2 regions of the Planomonospora antibiotica genome follow, and region 2 is predicted to be linked to the other one. Evidence: riboswitches for the same ligand, from Rfam matches in the RefSeq annotation. Region 2 holds a riboswitch; the other holds the start of a gene.
The links. Region 2 has a riboswitch for S-adenosylmethionine ahead of thrC (threonine synthase). Riboswitches for the same ligand answer to the same signal wherever they lie in the genome.

Region 1: it holds a riboswitch for S-adenosylmethionine, as region 2 does, so the genes downstream of both, IEZ06_RS15950 (aminotransferase class V-fold PLP-dependent enzyme) here and thrC (threonine synthase) in region 2, are expected to answer to the same signal.

The regions. Positions count from the first base shown of each region.
Region 1 covers NZ_BMQE01000015.1:33,076-40,266, forward strand. The annotation lists gene IEZ06_RS15945 (NADH-quinone oxidoreductase subunit D) at 1-164, opposite strand, end outside; gene IEZ06_RS15950 (aminotransferase class V-fold PLP-dependent enzyme) at 183-1,541, opposite strand; SAM riboswitch class IV at 1,784-1,899, opposite strand; gene IEZ06_RS15955 (TerC family protein) at 2,097-2,870, shown strand; gene IEZ06_RS15960 (cytochrome P450) at 2,890-4,089, shown strand; gene IEZ06_RS15965 (SAM-dependent methyltransferase) at 4,322-5,287, opposite strand; gene tnpA (IS200/IS605 family transposase) at 5,890-6,306, opposite strand; gene IEZ06_RS15975 (RNA-guided endonuclease InsQ/TnpB family protein) at 6,322-7,191, shown strand, end outside.
Region 2 covers NZ_BMQE01000037.1:44,719-51,909, forward strand. The annotation lists gene IEZ06_RS26655 (HelD family protein) at 1-1,128, shown strand, start outside; gene groL (chaperonin GroEL) at 1,220-2,848, opposite strand; gene IEZ06_RS26665 (cold-shock protein) at 3,268-3,468, opposite strand; gene IEZ06_RS26670 (MoaD/ThiS family protein) at 3,816-4,091, opposite strand; gene thrC (threonine synthase) at 4,115-5,380, opposite strand; SAM riboswitch class I at 5,395-5,535, opposite strand; gene IEZ06_RS26680 (RNA polymerase sigma factor) at 5,671-6,228, opposite strand; gene IEZ06_RS26685 (alpha,alpha-trehalose-phosphate synthase (UDP-forming)) at 6,385-7,191, shown strand, end outside.

The DNA of each region.
Region 1 (7,191 bases), on a different contig from region 2:
CTGATCCGCTCGCCGTCCAGCGTGAGCCGCAGGCGCAGCACCCCGTGCGTGGACGGGTGCTGCGGGCCGATGTTGAGGACCATGTCCTCGGTCGCGAGCTCCTTGCCGCCGGAGCCGCCGACTCCGGCGGCTCCGGCCCCGATTCCCACGACCCGTTCCGTCATAGGGGCCATGCTGCCACGTCAGCCGCGGGAGACAAGCTCCCGGAGGGCTCCGACGAGGCGGTCGACGTGCTCGGCGGTGGTGCCGATGCCGATCGAGGCGCGCACCGCCGAGGCCGTGGTGTCCTCGCAGCCGCCGTCCTTGACGCCGCCCAGCAGGTGCCGGACGAACGGGTGGGCGCAGAACTTCCCGTCCCGCACGCCGATGCCGTACTCGTTGGAGAGGGCCTCGGCGACCTCGCGGGCGGTGCGGCCGTCCACCACGAAGGAGACGATGCCGACCCGGGGGTGGTCCGGGCCCCACAGGGAGAGTTCGTGCACACCCTCGATCCCGGCGAGCCCCGCGCGCAGGCGGGCGAGCAGCCGCTCCTCCTCGCGCACCAGCGCGGTCCAGCCGGTCGCGGTGAGGGCGTCGCAGGCGGCGGCCAGGGCGACGGCGCCCAGCACGTTCGGGGTGCCCGCCTCGTGCCGGGCCTCGGGGTCGTCGTGCCACTCGATCTCCGCCGTGCCCGCACCCGTCCCCGCCGTGCCCGTCTCCGCCTTACCCGTGGCCGTGCCCGCCGTGCCCGCACCCGTCCCCGCCGTGTTCGCGGTCGCCGTGCCCGTGGTCGCTGCACCCGCCGTGCCCGTGGTGCCCGCGCCGCCGTGCACGGCCCGCACCGCCCCGCCGCCCCGCAGGTACGGCGGGGCCGCCGCGAGCCAGTCGGGGCGGCCGACGAGCACGCCCGTGCCGAAGGGCGCGTAGAGCTTGTGGCCGGAGAAGACCACGTAGTCCAGGTCGAGCGCGGTCAGGTTGAGCGGGCGGTGCGGGACGAGCTGGGCGGCGTCGACGAGGATGCGGGCGCCGTGACGGTGGGCGATGTGCGCCAGGGCGGCGATCGGCCAGAGCTCACCGGTGACGTTGGAGGCGGCGGTAACCACGAGCAGCTTCGGGCCGTCGATCCCGGCCAGGGCGTCGTCGGCCGCGCGGACGGCCTCGCCGGGGAAGGCGGGGGGCGCGAGCCGTACGGCGTCGGCCCAGGGCAGCAGCGAGGCGTGGTGCTCGGTGTCGAAGACCACGACGGTGGTCCCCTCGGGCAGGGCGCGGGCCAGCAGGTTGGTGGCGTCCGTGGTGTTGCGGGTGAAGACCACCGCGTCGCCGGGGCGGGCACCGGCGAAGGCGCGGACCGTGTGCCGGGCCTGCTCGTAGCGGGCCGTGGTGAGCTGGGAGGCGTAGCCGGCGCCCCGGTGGACGCTGGAGTAGGCCGGGAGCGCGGCGGCGACCGCGGCGCTCACCGGCTCCAGACACGGCGCGCTGGCGGCGTAGTCGAGGTTGGCGTAGGGGACCAGCCTGCCGCCCCGGACGGGGACCTCCAGGTCGGCGCCGAGCACCGCGGGGATCGGCCGTCCTCCCGGAGCGGCCGGGGCGGCCTGCCCGGGGAGCGGGTCCGCCGAGGCCGCGGCCGGGGCGGCGGCGGCCCGGGCGGCGGGCACGGGACCGGCTCCGGCGGGGGCTCCGGTGCCGGCGGGGGCGTGGGCTCCGGTGCTGCCGGGGGCGGGGGTGAAGATTCCGAGGACGGACACGCCAGGACTCCTTCGAGGTCATCGGACCCCAAGCCCCTTCGGGTGGCGTTGGTGCGTGGAGCCCGCGCTTGCCCGGCACACCTCGCGCCGGACCAGGTCCTCACCCGGGGCACCCCGCCGCGGACGCGAGGGTTGCCGGCCAGCGAGCCGGGGCTTGTCACTGGCACTCATGACCTACAGGCGAACTATAACCATCACCGGGCGCGGTTCCGCAAGTCGGCCGTTCCACCGGCCGTTCCACCGGCCGGTCGCTCCGCGACCCGCCGGGCGGTGGGATCGTCCCGGCGATCGTGGGCAGGAACTACCGGCGTCCGCCGATCGTCTACGCGGCGTGACCCCACGGAACGGCACGACCCCACGAAGGAGACGGCGATGGACTGGGTGACCGACCCGCAGATCTGGATAGGGTTCCTCACCCTCGTCGGCCTGGAGATCGTCCTGGGCATCGACAACATCATCTTCATCTCGATCCTGGCGGGCAAGCTCCCGCCCGAGCAGCGGGACCGGGCCCGCAAGCTGGGCCTGCTCGCCGCGCTGCTCAGCCGCCTGGCGCTGCTGCTGGCGCTGTCGTGGGTCATCCGGCTCACCGAGCCGCTCTTCGAGGTCCTCGGACAGGAGATCTCGGGCCGCGACCTGATCCTGATCCTGGGCGGCCTGTTCCTGATCGGCAAGAGCGTCTTCGAGGTCCACGACAACCTGGAGGGCAAGTCCGGCCACGCCGGAGGCAGGGTGGCCGCCTCCTTCGGCGCGGTGATCTTCCAGATCATGATCCTGGACATCGTCTTCTCGCTCGACTCGGTGATCACCGCGGTCGGCATGGTGGACGAGATCGGCGTGATGGTCGCGGCCGTCGTCGTCTCGGTCCTGGTGATGCTGTTCGCCTCCGGGCCGATCAGCCGCTTCGTGGACAAGCACCCGAGCATCAAGATGCTCGCCCTGTCGTTCCTGATACTGATCGGCGTCGTGCTCCTGGCCGAGGGCTTCGAGCAGCACATCCCCAAGGGCTACGTCTACTTCGCGATGGCCTTCTCGCTGCTGGTGGAACTGCTCAACATCCGCGTGCGGAGCAAGGCGGGGGCCGAGGAGCCGGTCGAGCTGCACCACCGCTACGAAGAGGGCGAGACGGACCGGCCCACCGGGGCCTGACCGGGATTACGATGCCCATGTGAAGTTTGATCCCTGGAGTCCGGAATTCGTCGCCCACCCGTACGACGTCTACGCCGAGCTGCGGCGGGAGCGGCCGGTCGGTTTCTTCGAACCGACCGGCCAGTGGCTGGTCGCCCGGCACGCCGACGTCAACGCGCTGCTCCGCGACCGCAGGCTCGGCAGGTCCTACCTGCACGTGGCCGCCCACGCGGAGTTCGGCAGGCCCGACGACCCCGGTTTCCAGGACCCGTTCTGGCGGGTGATCCGGGCCGGGATGCTCGACGTCGAGCCGCCGGTGCACACGCGGCTGCGGCGGCTGGTGTCCAAGGCGTTCACCCCGCGCATGGTCGAGGCCCTGCGCCCCAAGGTCGCCGAGCTCGCCACCGGGCTCGTCGACCGGTTCGCCGAGAGCGGCGGGGGCGACCTCATCGCCGAGGTGGCCGAGCCGCTCCCGGTGACCGTGATCGCCGAGATGCTCGGCGTGCCCGAGGCCGACCGGCACCTGCTCCGGCCCTGGTCCGCCGACATCTGCGGCATGTACGAGCTCAACCCCTCGGTCGAGGCCCAGCACACCGCCGTGCGCGCCGCCTCGGAGTTCTCCGACTACCTCGTGGGGCTGGCCCGCCACCGGCGGGAGCACCCCGGCGACGACCTGATCAGCGCGCTGGCGCAGGTCGCCGACGAGGGCGACGCGCTCACCGAGGAGGAACTGGTCGGCACCTGCGTCCTGCTGCTCAACGCCGGACACGAGGCGACGGTCAACGTCACCGGCAACGGCTGGTGGTCCCTCTTCCGCAACCCCTCCGAGCTGGAGCGCCTCCGCGCCGACCACGGCCTGCTGCCGACCGCGATCGAGGAGCTGATGCGGTGGGACACCCCGCTGCAGATGTTCGAGCGCTGGGTGCTGGAGGACGTCACGGTCGGCGGGGTGGACATCCCGCGCGGCAGCGAGGTGGCCCTGCTGTTCGGCTCGGCCAACCGCGACCCCGAGGTGTTCGACGACCCCGACCGCCTGGACGTGGGCCGGGCGGACAACCCGCACATCTCCTTCGGTGCCGGCATCCACTTCTGCCTGGGCGCGCCGCTGGCCCGGATCGAGCTCGCCGAGTCGTTCGGCGCCCTGCTGCGCAGGGCCCCGGCGATGGAGCTCGCCGCCGAGCCCGCCTGGGGTCCCGGCTACGTCATCCGCGGCCTGGAGTCCCTCCAGGTCCGCATCTGAACTCGGGCCGCGGCTGAACGGCGTCCGCATCCGGGACGCATCCGAAGCCGGGTCCCGGCTGAACGGCGTCCGCATCCGGGACGCGTCCGAAGCCGGGTCCCGGCTGAACGGCGTCCGCATCCGGGACGCGTCCGAAGCCGTGTCCGGGGCGCGCACGGCCGCGGACCCCGGTTCCGCGGGTCCGGTCCGGCCGTGAGGCGGCGGCCGGACGGGTCGGACGGCGGCCGGGCGCTCAGCGGCGCTCCTGGACGAGCCAGCCGAAGCCGCCCAGCCCGCCAGGGTCGAGCAGCTCCGCCTCCTCCGAGGCCCGCACCAGGGCGCGGAGATAGCCGTGCGGATCGGTGCGGGCGCGGTCGGCCGGGGGCCGGGTCCCGGTGAGTCCGAGGGCGCGCAGGGCCTCGCGCTGCGTGGTCAGCGCCGCGGTGGTGGCCCCGGCCCGCTCCCCGGCGGCCGCGCAGGCGTCCAGGGCGACGTGCGCGGTGATGTCGCAGGATCCGTCGGGCACGGGCGGGACGGCCGCTCCGTCGCGGTAACCCGCCAGCGTGCCGTACGGCGGGCGGCCGCCCGAGGCGTGCGCGTAGTCGACGGCGATCGCACGTCCCTGCGCCAGCCGTGCGACGACCCGCGCCCAGGCGTCGTCGCGGGGCGCGCCGATCTCCGCCCGCTCGCCCGCCGCCCGCATCGGCCACCAGCGGTCCAGCCAGGCCAGGTCGGCCGCCGCGGGCCGGTCGCCGAGCCGCTCCTCGCCGGTCGCGGGATCGACCAGCACCAGCCGCGGCCCGTCCGGGGTCTGCTCGGCGACGTCCACCGGCACGTTGTCCAGCCACTCGTTGGCGATCGCCAGCCCGCGGATCCGGTCCGGCGGGACGGGCGACCAGACGATCTCCCCGGGCAGGCCGGGCGGCCGGGGGGCCAGGTCCACCGCGGTCGGCCGGAGCCTGGCCCGCAGGTCCGCCGGGGCCAGCGCCGCGACCCGCGCGGCCAGGGTGCCCTCGCCGGCGCCGAGGTCCACCAGATCGACCTCGGGCGGGCGCCCGAGCGCGTCGTCCACCGCCAGGAGCTCGCGCAGCACGGCCTCGGCGAACACGGCGGAGGCCCCGACCGAGGTCCGGAAATGCCGGGAGGGGCTCTCGCGCAGGTAGAAGCCGTTCTCGCCGTAGAGCGCCCGCTCGGTCGCGACACGCCAGCTGAGCCACATGATCGGAGACGTTACCCGGCTCCCCGGGGGATTCGCATGGGACGGAGATGACACGCCGGGTGAACGGGTTACCGCTCCCTGTAATCACTTTGCGTTAACGTTGCTCAAGTCGGTGGCAGTCGGTGCCCGGCCCGCTCCCCCAGCGGGCGCGGTCCCGGCGCCCTCCGGCAGCGCTGATCACTCGTGTCGGCATCATCGGGCGCCGGGCCCTGGGGAACGGCCCGGCGCCCGCCACCGTCTCCGGGCGGGGCCCTGCCGCCGTGGCCCCGGATCAGGTCCGACGGTTCCTGACGTTCCGTGAGACCGCGGTCTCCTGACACCGCAGCCTCCCGACAGGCGCCGTGATGCCACCGCCGGGGTTCGGCTCGTTACCGAAGGTCCGCAAAAGCCTCGGCCTTCAGGACTCCCTTGCTCAGTTTGGCGCGACTTTGCGGAAGCAGCTGATGTCCTGCATCGAGATGGTCTGTCGCTGGAACTCACCGTCTGATCCACGCAATTGGGCAATAGAGCCCTTCATGTCGGGGATGAATGCGGTCCCCGTCAGGGGATGGCCCGCCGCCAGGCGGGACATCACCGGAGCGTGAAACGCGGACCTGCAAGGGTCAGGCCGAGCGGCGCTGCTGTTCGATGTAGGCCTTGACGACGGCCAGGGGAGCTCCGCCGCAGGAGGCGGCCAAATAGCTGGGAGACCAGAAGCGGCCATGCAGGACGGCGCGGTCGATTCGGCCGGTGAACTCCTTGCGCAGGTAGTGCGAGGAGACGCCCTTGAGTGAGTTGACTAGTTTGCTGAGGGCGACCTTGGGCGGGTACTCCACCAGTAGGTGGACATGATCGTCTTCGCCGTTGAACTCACGCAGCTCGGCCTCGAAGCCGTCGCATACCTCGATCATGATCTCTTCGCAGCGGCGCAGCATCACGTCATCGAAAACGTTCCTACGGTATTTGGTTATGAAGACCAGATGGACATATAGCGCGGAAACCACCTGTCTACCACGCCGGTATTCGCCTCCCAGAGTCATAGACCAGATGTTAATGTGTTCGAGTCCGCGAGCAAGTGGGTAACCGACAGGACGGGGGAGGTGTTTCGCATACTGACCGGACGTAGGTACCGGCTGGAATTCGACTTCGGGCAGAAGCTGGTCGCCGAGCGGATCGCCGCTGTCTGCCGGTCGGTGTGGAACACCGCCCTGGAGCAGCGCCGCGCCTACCGCCGCCGGGGCGCGTTCATCGGCTACGCCGAGCAGTGCAGGCAGCTCGCCGAGGCCAAGGCCGAGTTTCCCTGGCTGGCCGAGGCTCCGGCGCAGGCACTGCAGCAGACGCTCAAGGACCTGGACGTGGCGTGTCGCCGGCATGGCACCTGGAAGGTCCGCTGGAAGACCAAGACGAGGTGGACGCCGTCGTTTCGGTTTCCCACCCCCAAGCACCTCCCGGTCGAGACGATCAACTACAAGTGGGCGCGGGTGTTCCTGCCCAAGATCGGCTGGGTGTGCTTCCGGTTGTCACGTCCACTGGGCGGAACCGTGCGCTCGGCGACCGTCTCCCGCGACGGCGGATACTGGTTCATCAGCTTCCTCGTCGAAGAGGCACAGCACACCCCGGACACGCACGCCTACCCCAGCCGGACGGTAGGAGTGGACCGGGGTGTGGTGACGGCCGCCGTCACCAGTGACGGGGAGTTCTTCGACCGCCGCCATGCCACCGCCTGTGGCGTGTCGGCCCCCGAGTCGCCGAAGGAGGGTAAGGCCGGACGGGCGGTCGACCGGGGCTACCTGTCGCCCCGTGAGGCGGAGCGGTATGTGCGGCTGCAGCGCCGTCTGGACCGCGCGAAGAAGGGCTCGGCCCGGCGTGCGCGGGTGGTGCAGGCACTGGGGGAGGCCATGCGGCGGGTCCGGCGGCGGTGGGCG
Region 2 (7,191 bases):
TACACCCGGGGGATCAACCGCTACCGGGTGGCCGACCACGAGGTCCGCGAGATCGTCGCCGCCCTGCGCGGCACCACCCGCTACAACCCCGGCCGCGCGACCCTCGCCCAGCGCCTGGCCCACCTGGTGCTGGTCCGGATGGAGCAGCGCGGCGAGTCCCCCGACGACCGGGTGCAGGACGCCGTCGCCCGCTCCAAGCCGGTCAAGCAGCTGGTGGAGCAGGTCTGGCCCAAGCTCACCCCCCAGCAGGTCCTGCACCGGTTGCTGAGCGACCCCGCGTTCCTGGCCGCCTCGGCCAGGGACGACCTCACCCCGGACGAGCAGGCCGCGCTGCTGTGGACCAGGCCGCCCAAGTCGTTCCGCTCGGCGAAGTGGTCGGCGGCCGACAGCGCGCTGCTGGACGAGCTCGGGGACATGATGGAGCGCACCCCGTCCCTCGGCCACCTGGTCGTGGACGAGGCCCAGGACCTGTCGGCGATGCAGCTGCGCGCCCTGGGGCGGCGGTGCCGTACGGGGTCGGCCACCGTCCTGGGCGACCTCGCCCAGGGCACCACTCCGTGGTCGGCGCGCTCCTGGACCGAGGTCCTGCACCACCTCGGCTTCCCGCCGGGCGACGGGGAGGACGGCGGCGGGGGCGCGGTGACCGAGCTGACCCTGGGCTTCCGCGTGCCCCGCGAGGTCCTGGACTACGCCGCCCGCCTGCTGCCCTCCGTCGCCCCCGGCCTGGCCGCGCCCCGGTCGCTCCGTCCCGGCGCGGGCTCCCTGTCCGTACGGCCCGCGCCCGACCCGGCCGCGTCCCTGGCGGAGGCCGCCGCGCAGGCGCTCTCCCGGGAGGGCTCGATCGGCGTCATCGTCGCCGACGCCCGGGTCTCCGCCGCCTCCGAGGCGCTGTCCGGGTTCGACCACCGCGTGCTGGCGCCCGACTCCGTCGAGGAGCACCGCCTCCTGGTCGTCCCCGCGAGCCTGGCCAAGGGCCTGGAGTACGACCACGTCATCGTGGTCGAGCCGGCCGACATCGTGGAGGCCGAACCCCGGGGCCTGGCCAGGCTGTACGTGGTGCTGACCCGCGCGGTCACGTCCCTGACTGTGCTGCACGCCAGGGACCTCCCGCCCCAGCTGACCGGCTGACCCGGCCGCGCGGAGGGGACCGCGCGGAAGCCGGGAAAAGGAAAGGGCCGGTCCCGTGCGGGACCGGCCTCTTCTTCGAGCAGGCGCCGGACTAGAAGTCCATGTCGCCGCCGCCCGGCATGCCGCCGGCCGGAGCGGGGTTCTTCTCGGGCTTCTCGGCGATGACGGCCTCGGTGGTGAGGAACAGCGCCGCGATGGACGCCGCGTTCTGCAGAGCGGAACGGGTCACCTTGGCCGGGTCGATGATGCCCGACTCGAACATGTTGACGTAGTCGCCGGTGGCGGCGTTCAGGCCCTCACCCGGGGTGAGGTTGCGCACCTTCTCCACCACGACGCCGCCCTCGAGGCCGGCGTTGACGGCGATCTGCTTCAGCGGCTCCTCGAGCGCCTTGCGGACGATCGCGGCGCCGGTGGCCTCGTCACCGAGCAGCTCGAGCTTGTCGAACGCCTTGGCGCCGGCCTGCAGCAGGGCCACGCCACCGCCGGGGACGATGCCCTCCTCGACGGCCGCCTTGGCGTTGCGCACGGCGTCCTCGATGCGGTGCTTGCGCTCCTTGAGCTCGACCTCGGTCGCCGCGCCGGCCTTGATGACGGCGACGCCGCCGGCCAGCTTGGCGAGACGCTCCTGGAGCTTCTCGCGGTCGTAGTCGGAGTCGGTGTTCTCGATCTCGGCGCGGATCTGGTTGACCCGGCCGGCGATCTGCTCGGCGTCACCGGCACCGTCGACGATGGTGGTCTCGTCCTTGGTGATGATGACCTGGCGGGCGCGGCCGAGCTGCTCCAGCGCGGTGGACTCGAGCTTGAGACCGAGGTCCTCGCTGATGACCTGGGCGCCGGTCAGGACGCCGATGTCGCCCAGCATCGCCTTGCGGCGGTCGCCGAAGCCCGGGGCCTTGACGGCGACCGAGCGGAACAGGCCGCGGATCTTGTTGACGACCAGGGTGGCCAGGGCCTCGCCCTCGACGTCCTCGGCGATGATCAGCAGCGGCTTGCCGGCCTGCACGACCTTGTCGAGGACCGGGAGCAGGTCCTTGTTGGCGGACACCTTGGAGTTGACGACGAGGATGTACGGGTCGTCGAGGACGGCCTCCATACGCTCCGGGTCGGTCACGAAGTAGGGCGAGATGTAACCCTTGTCGAAGCGCATGCCCTCGGTGAGCTCGAGCTCCAGGCCGAAGGTGTTGCTCTCCTCGACGGTGATGACGCCTTCCTTGCCGACCTTGTCCATCGCCTCGGCGATCATCTCGCCGATCTGCGGGTCGCCCGCGGAGATGGAGGCCGTGGAGGCGATCTGCGCCTTCGTCTCCACGTCCTTGGCCAGCTTGGAGAGCTCCTCGCTGACGCGCTCGACGGCGGCCTCGATGCCCTTCTTCAGGGCCATCGGGTTGGCGCCGGCGGCGACGTTGCGCAGGCCCTCGCGGACCAGCGCCTGGGCGAGCACGGTGGCGGTGGTGGTGCCGTCACCCGCGACGTCGTCGGTCTTCTTGGCGACTTCCTTGACGAGCTCGGCCCCGATCTTCTCCCACGGGTCCTCGAGCTCGATCTCCTTGGCGATGGAGACACCGTCGTTGGTGATCGTGGGGGCGCCCCACTTCTTCTCCAGAACGACGTTACGGCCCTTGGGGCCGAGGGTCACCTTCACGGCGTCCGCGAGCTGGTTCATACCACGCTCGAGACCGCGCCGGGCGTCCTCGTCAAACGCGATCATCTTGGCTGCCATACGGCTAGACCTCCCAAACACAGGGTGGCGTGCACCGGATCGAGCCGACGCCCGCGACGGCATGTGGACCCGCGACTCCGTTCGGCGGGTCCCATCGTCTCGATCCAGGGTTGGCACTCTCGAACAGAGAGTGCCAACGAACTGTTTAGCACTCTACCCTGCCGAGTGCAAGCTACGCCCTCCTGAGCTGGGCTCCGCCCAGAGCGAAGGCGCCGGATCGGGGCGAAGCCGGGCGGACGACCCCCTCTCCGCCACGGGAACCTCCCGCCGCACGGCGCGCCGGCAGGCACCGGGTGCGGGAACGCGAAGGCCCGGCCCTCCGGGCGTCCGGTGGGCCGGGCCGACACGTGGGGGATCCGCGCGGACCGCACTGCCGCGGGGGTCCCGGCCGTCTCCGGCGCATCCGCCGGCCGACCGCCTCAGACGGTCCGGACGGCCTCCGCCTGCGGCCCCTTCTGCCCCTGGGTGATCTCGAACTCGACCCGCTGGCCTTGCTCGAGCGCACGATAGCCGTCCATCAGGATCGCGGAGTAATGGACGAAAACATCCTTACCACCGTCTACCGCGATGAAGCCGTAGCCCTTGTCCGCGTTGAACCATTTGACGGTGCCCTGCGCCACTTCCGACTCCTCTTACCGGCCCTGAAGACCACGCCCATTCCACTCGCGAAGCCTTCGATCTCCGCGGCGAAGACCTCGTCCGCATCGATCGTTCTCGACCATACCTGTGGGACACCGTAGGGCAACAGAGTCAATCCACTAATCATCCGTTTACCGGCGCCTTTGGCAGGAGAACAAGCTTTTGCCCTCGCGCCGTTTGGTTCAATATTGCATTATTTCCTCGCGTCCCGGTTATGAACGGACGCTACAAAGCACGACACCCGTACGCGGCCGGAGCGGCGTACGGGTGTCGCGGGGGTGGCGGAGGCCCCGGGAGCTCCCGGAGCGGCCTGGACGGCCCGAGGGGATCAGCCCCCGGCGACCGCCGGGATGATGGAGATCTGGACCCCGGACGGCGTGGCGGTCTCGAGGTTGTCCGCGAAACGGACGTCCTCTTCTCCCACGTAAACGTTGACAAAACGCCGGATCTTGCCCGTTTCATCGAGAATCCGGGCGCCGATGCCGGGGAAGTCCGCGTCGAGCTTCTCCAGAACCTCCCGCAGGGTCGCACCCTCTCCGCCCACCTCGGCGGCGCCATTGGTGTACGTGCGAAGAATCGTCGGAATCCGCACAGAAACGCTCATAGTCCAGTACCTTTCAGGAGTTCTCAGGCGAGGGCGGCACGGAATGCGTCAAGCGACGGCCGGATGACCGCGGTGGGCCGGGCGTGGTCGGCCACCGCGTCGAGGGTCTTGAGCCCCTCCCCGGTGTTGAGGACGACCGTCTCGGCGTCGGGGTCGAGCCTGCCCTCGGCGACCAGCTTGCGGAGCACGCCGACGGTGACGCCGCCCGCGGTCTCGGCGAAGATGCCCTCGGTCCGGGCCAGCAGCCTGATCGCGTCGACGATCTCGGCGTCCGTGACGTCCTCCACCGCGCCGCCGGTGCGCCGGGCGATGTCCAGGACGTACGGGCCGTCGGCCGGGTTGCCGATCGCCAGCGACTTGGCGATGGTGTCCGGCTTGACCGGGCGGATCACGTCGTGGCCGGCCTTGTAGGCCGCCGAGACGGGCGAGCACCCCTCGGCCTGCGCGGCGAAGATCTTGTACGGCCGGTCCTCGACGAGCCCGAGGGCGACCAGCTCCTTGAACCCCTTGTCGATCTTCGTCAGCTGGGAGCCGGAGGCCACCGGGACGACGATCTGGTCGGGGAGCCGCCAGCCGAGCTGCTCGGCGATCTCGTAGGCCAGCGTCTTGGAGCCCTCCGCGTAGTACGGGCGGAGGTTGACGTTGACGAAGCCCCACCGGTCGCCCAGCTCGTCGCCGATGAGCTCCGAGCAGAAGCGGTTCACGTCGTCGTAGCTGCCGTCGATGGCCACCAGGCGCCCGCCGTACACCGAGGCCATGACGATCTTGGCCTGCTCCAGGTCGGAGGGGATGAACACGCAGGCGTCCAGTCCGGCGCGCGCGGCGGCCGCGGTGACCGCGCCCGCGAGGTTGCCGGTGGAGGAGCAGGACAGGGTGTGGAAGCCGAAGTTGCGGGCCGCCTCGACCGCGATGGCCACCACGCGGTCCTTGAAGGAGTGCGTGGGGTTGCCCGAGTCGTCCTTCACGTGCAGGGAGCGCAGGCCCAGCTCGCGGGCGAGGTTGTCGGCCTTGACCAGCTTGGTCCAGCCGGGGGCCATGTTGCGCTTGGAGGCCACGTCCGCCGGGACGGGGAGCAGCGCGCGGTAGCGCCAGATGTTCGCCGGCCCCGCGGCGATCTGCTCGCGGGTGACCCGGGGGAACTCGTAGGCGATCTCGAGGGGGCCGAAACACTCGGTACAGGCGAAGTCCGGGCCGAGCGGGGAGCGCGCCCCGCATTCGCGGCAGGAGAGCGCGACGGCCGGACCGAAGTCAAGGGAGGTGGTGGTGGTTTCAGTGCTTGCGAGCGCCATGAAGCGAGGCCTTTCCCTCATCTTCGTCTGCGACCACCTTGGTCACAGACCGGAATTGGCACCTGTCCCGGCCGACCTCGTCAGATCACGAGTCTTGAACCGGGAGGGTTGCCGGGGCTTCGCAGGGCCGGTCCCTCCACCCCTCTGGATGAGCAATATTCAGTTGTCGAACCTGATGAGCAGGTTGCAAGCACTCTACCCCGGCCGCTCACCGCTTCGACCATCCATCTCACTTTCCGAGACGGGATGTGTCGACCGGCGGACACCCGGAGCGGGTGCACCGGGCCGGGTCAGAAGCCGTAGGCGTCGCCCAGCGCGTTCTGGACGTACTTGCGCGCCTGGTGGATGCGGGACTTGGCGGTGCCCAGCGGGATGCCGAGCTGCTCGGCCACCTCGTTGTAGTCGAGCTGGCAGATGTCGCGCAACACCAGCGCCTGGGCCAGATCGGGCTTCTCGGCCTCCAGTGACTCCATCACGTCGAGCAGGTCCAGCCGGGAGCCGGCGATCACGCTCACCCGGGCCACGTCGGGCTTCTGCAGCGGCAGCTCGTCGGAGCTCTGCTCGGCCGCCCGGCGCTTCAGCGAGCGGTAGGTCGTCCGGGCGCAGTTGGCCGTCACGATGTGCAGCCAGGTGGTGAACCGGGCCCGGCCCTCGAAGCGGCCGATGTTGCGGGCCACCGCCAGCAGGGTGTCCTGGCACGCCTCCTCGGCGTCCTGCCGGTAGGGCAGGATCCGCCCGCAGTGCCGCAGCACGTCGGGCTCGATCCGCTTGAGCAGCTCGCCCAGCGCGCGGTGGTCGCCCTGGGCGGCCGCGCGGGCCAGTGCCTCGGTCGTCTCGTCCAGCGCCATCCCGAGCCCCCATCAGCGATCACGGTCGCTGGACATCCTACGGGCGGGGGCAATGTTTGGTTAACCTCTGGGGCAAGCGTGCCCCGGGGCGGGGCGACAGGCCGCCGTCCGCAGTAGGCAGGAGACAAGGGGCATGTCCTAGACGAGGAAGAACAGATGAACACGATCCTGGTGGCGTCCAATCGTGGTCCCGTCTCGTTCACCGTTTCGGAGGACGGCTCCCTGTGCATGCGCAGGGGCGGCGGCGGGCTGGTGTCCGGCCTGTCCGAGGTGGCCAAGGAGCTGGACATGCTCTGGGTCTGCGCCGCGCTCTCCGACGGCGACCGCGGCGCCGTACGGCTGGCGCCCGGCGGCCGCATCGACCAGGCCGGCTACGACACCGGCGCGCTGCGCATGCTGGACATCCCGCCGGCGACGTTCCACCGGGCCTACAACGCGGTGGCCAACTCCACCCTCTGGTTCGTCCACCACCTGCTCTACGACACCGCCAACACCCCGCACTTCGACGCGCGCTTCCGCCGGGAATGGGAGTCCTACCAGTCCTACAACGCCGCGTTCGCCGTGGCGCTGGCCGAGGAGGCCGCGCACGGCGCGCAGGTGCTGGTCCAGGACTACCACCTCAGCCTGACCCCGGCGATGCTCCGGGTCGACCGGCCCGACCTGCGCATCGCGCACTTCTCGCACACCCCGTGGGCCCCTCCCGAGTACTTCGCCCTGCTCCCCGACGACGTCGCCGTCGAGCTGCTGGAGGGCGTCCTGGGCGCCGACCACGCCGGCTTCCTGACCACGCGCTGGGCGGGTGCGTTCATGGACTGCTGCGAGGCGGTCCTCGGCGCCGGGGTCGACCGCGCCGGTCACACCGTCTCCCACGCCGGCCGTACCACCCGGATCGGCGTGCACCCGCTGGGCGTGGACGGCGAGGCGCTGTGGGCCAGGGCGGGCGAGCCCGACGTCGAGTCGCAC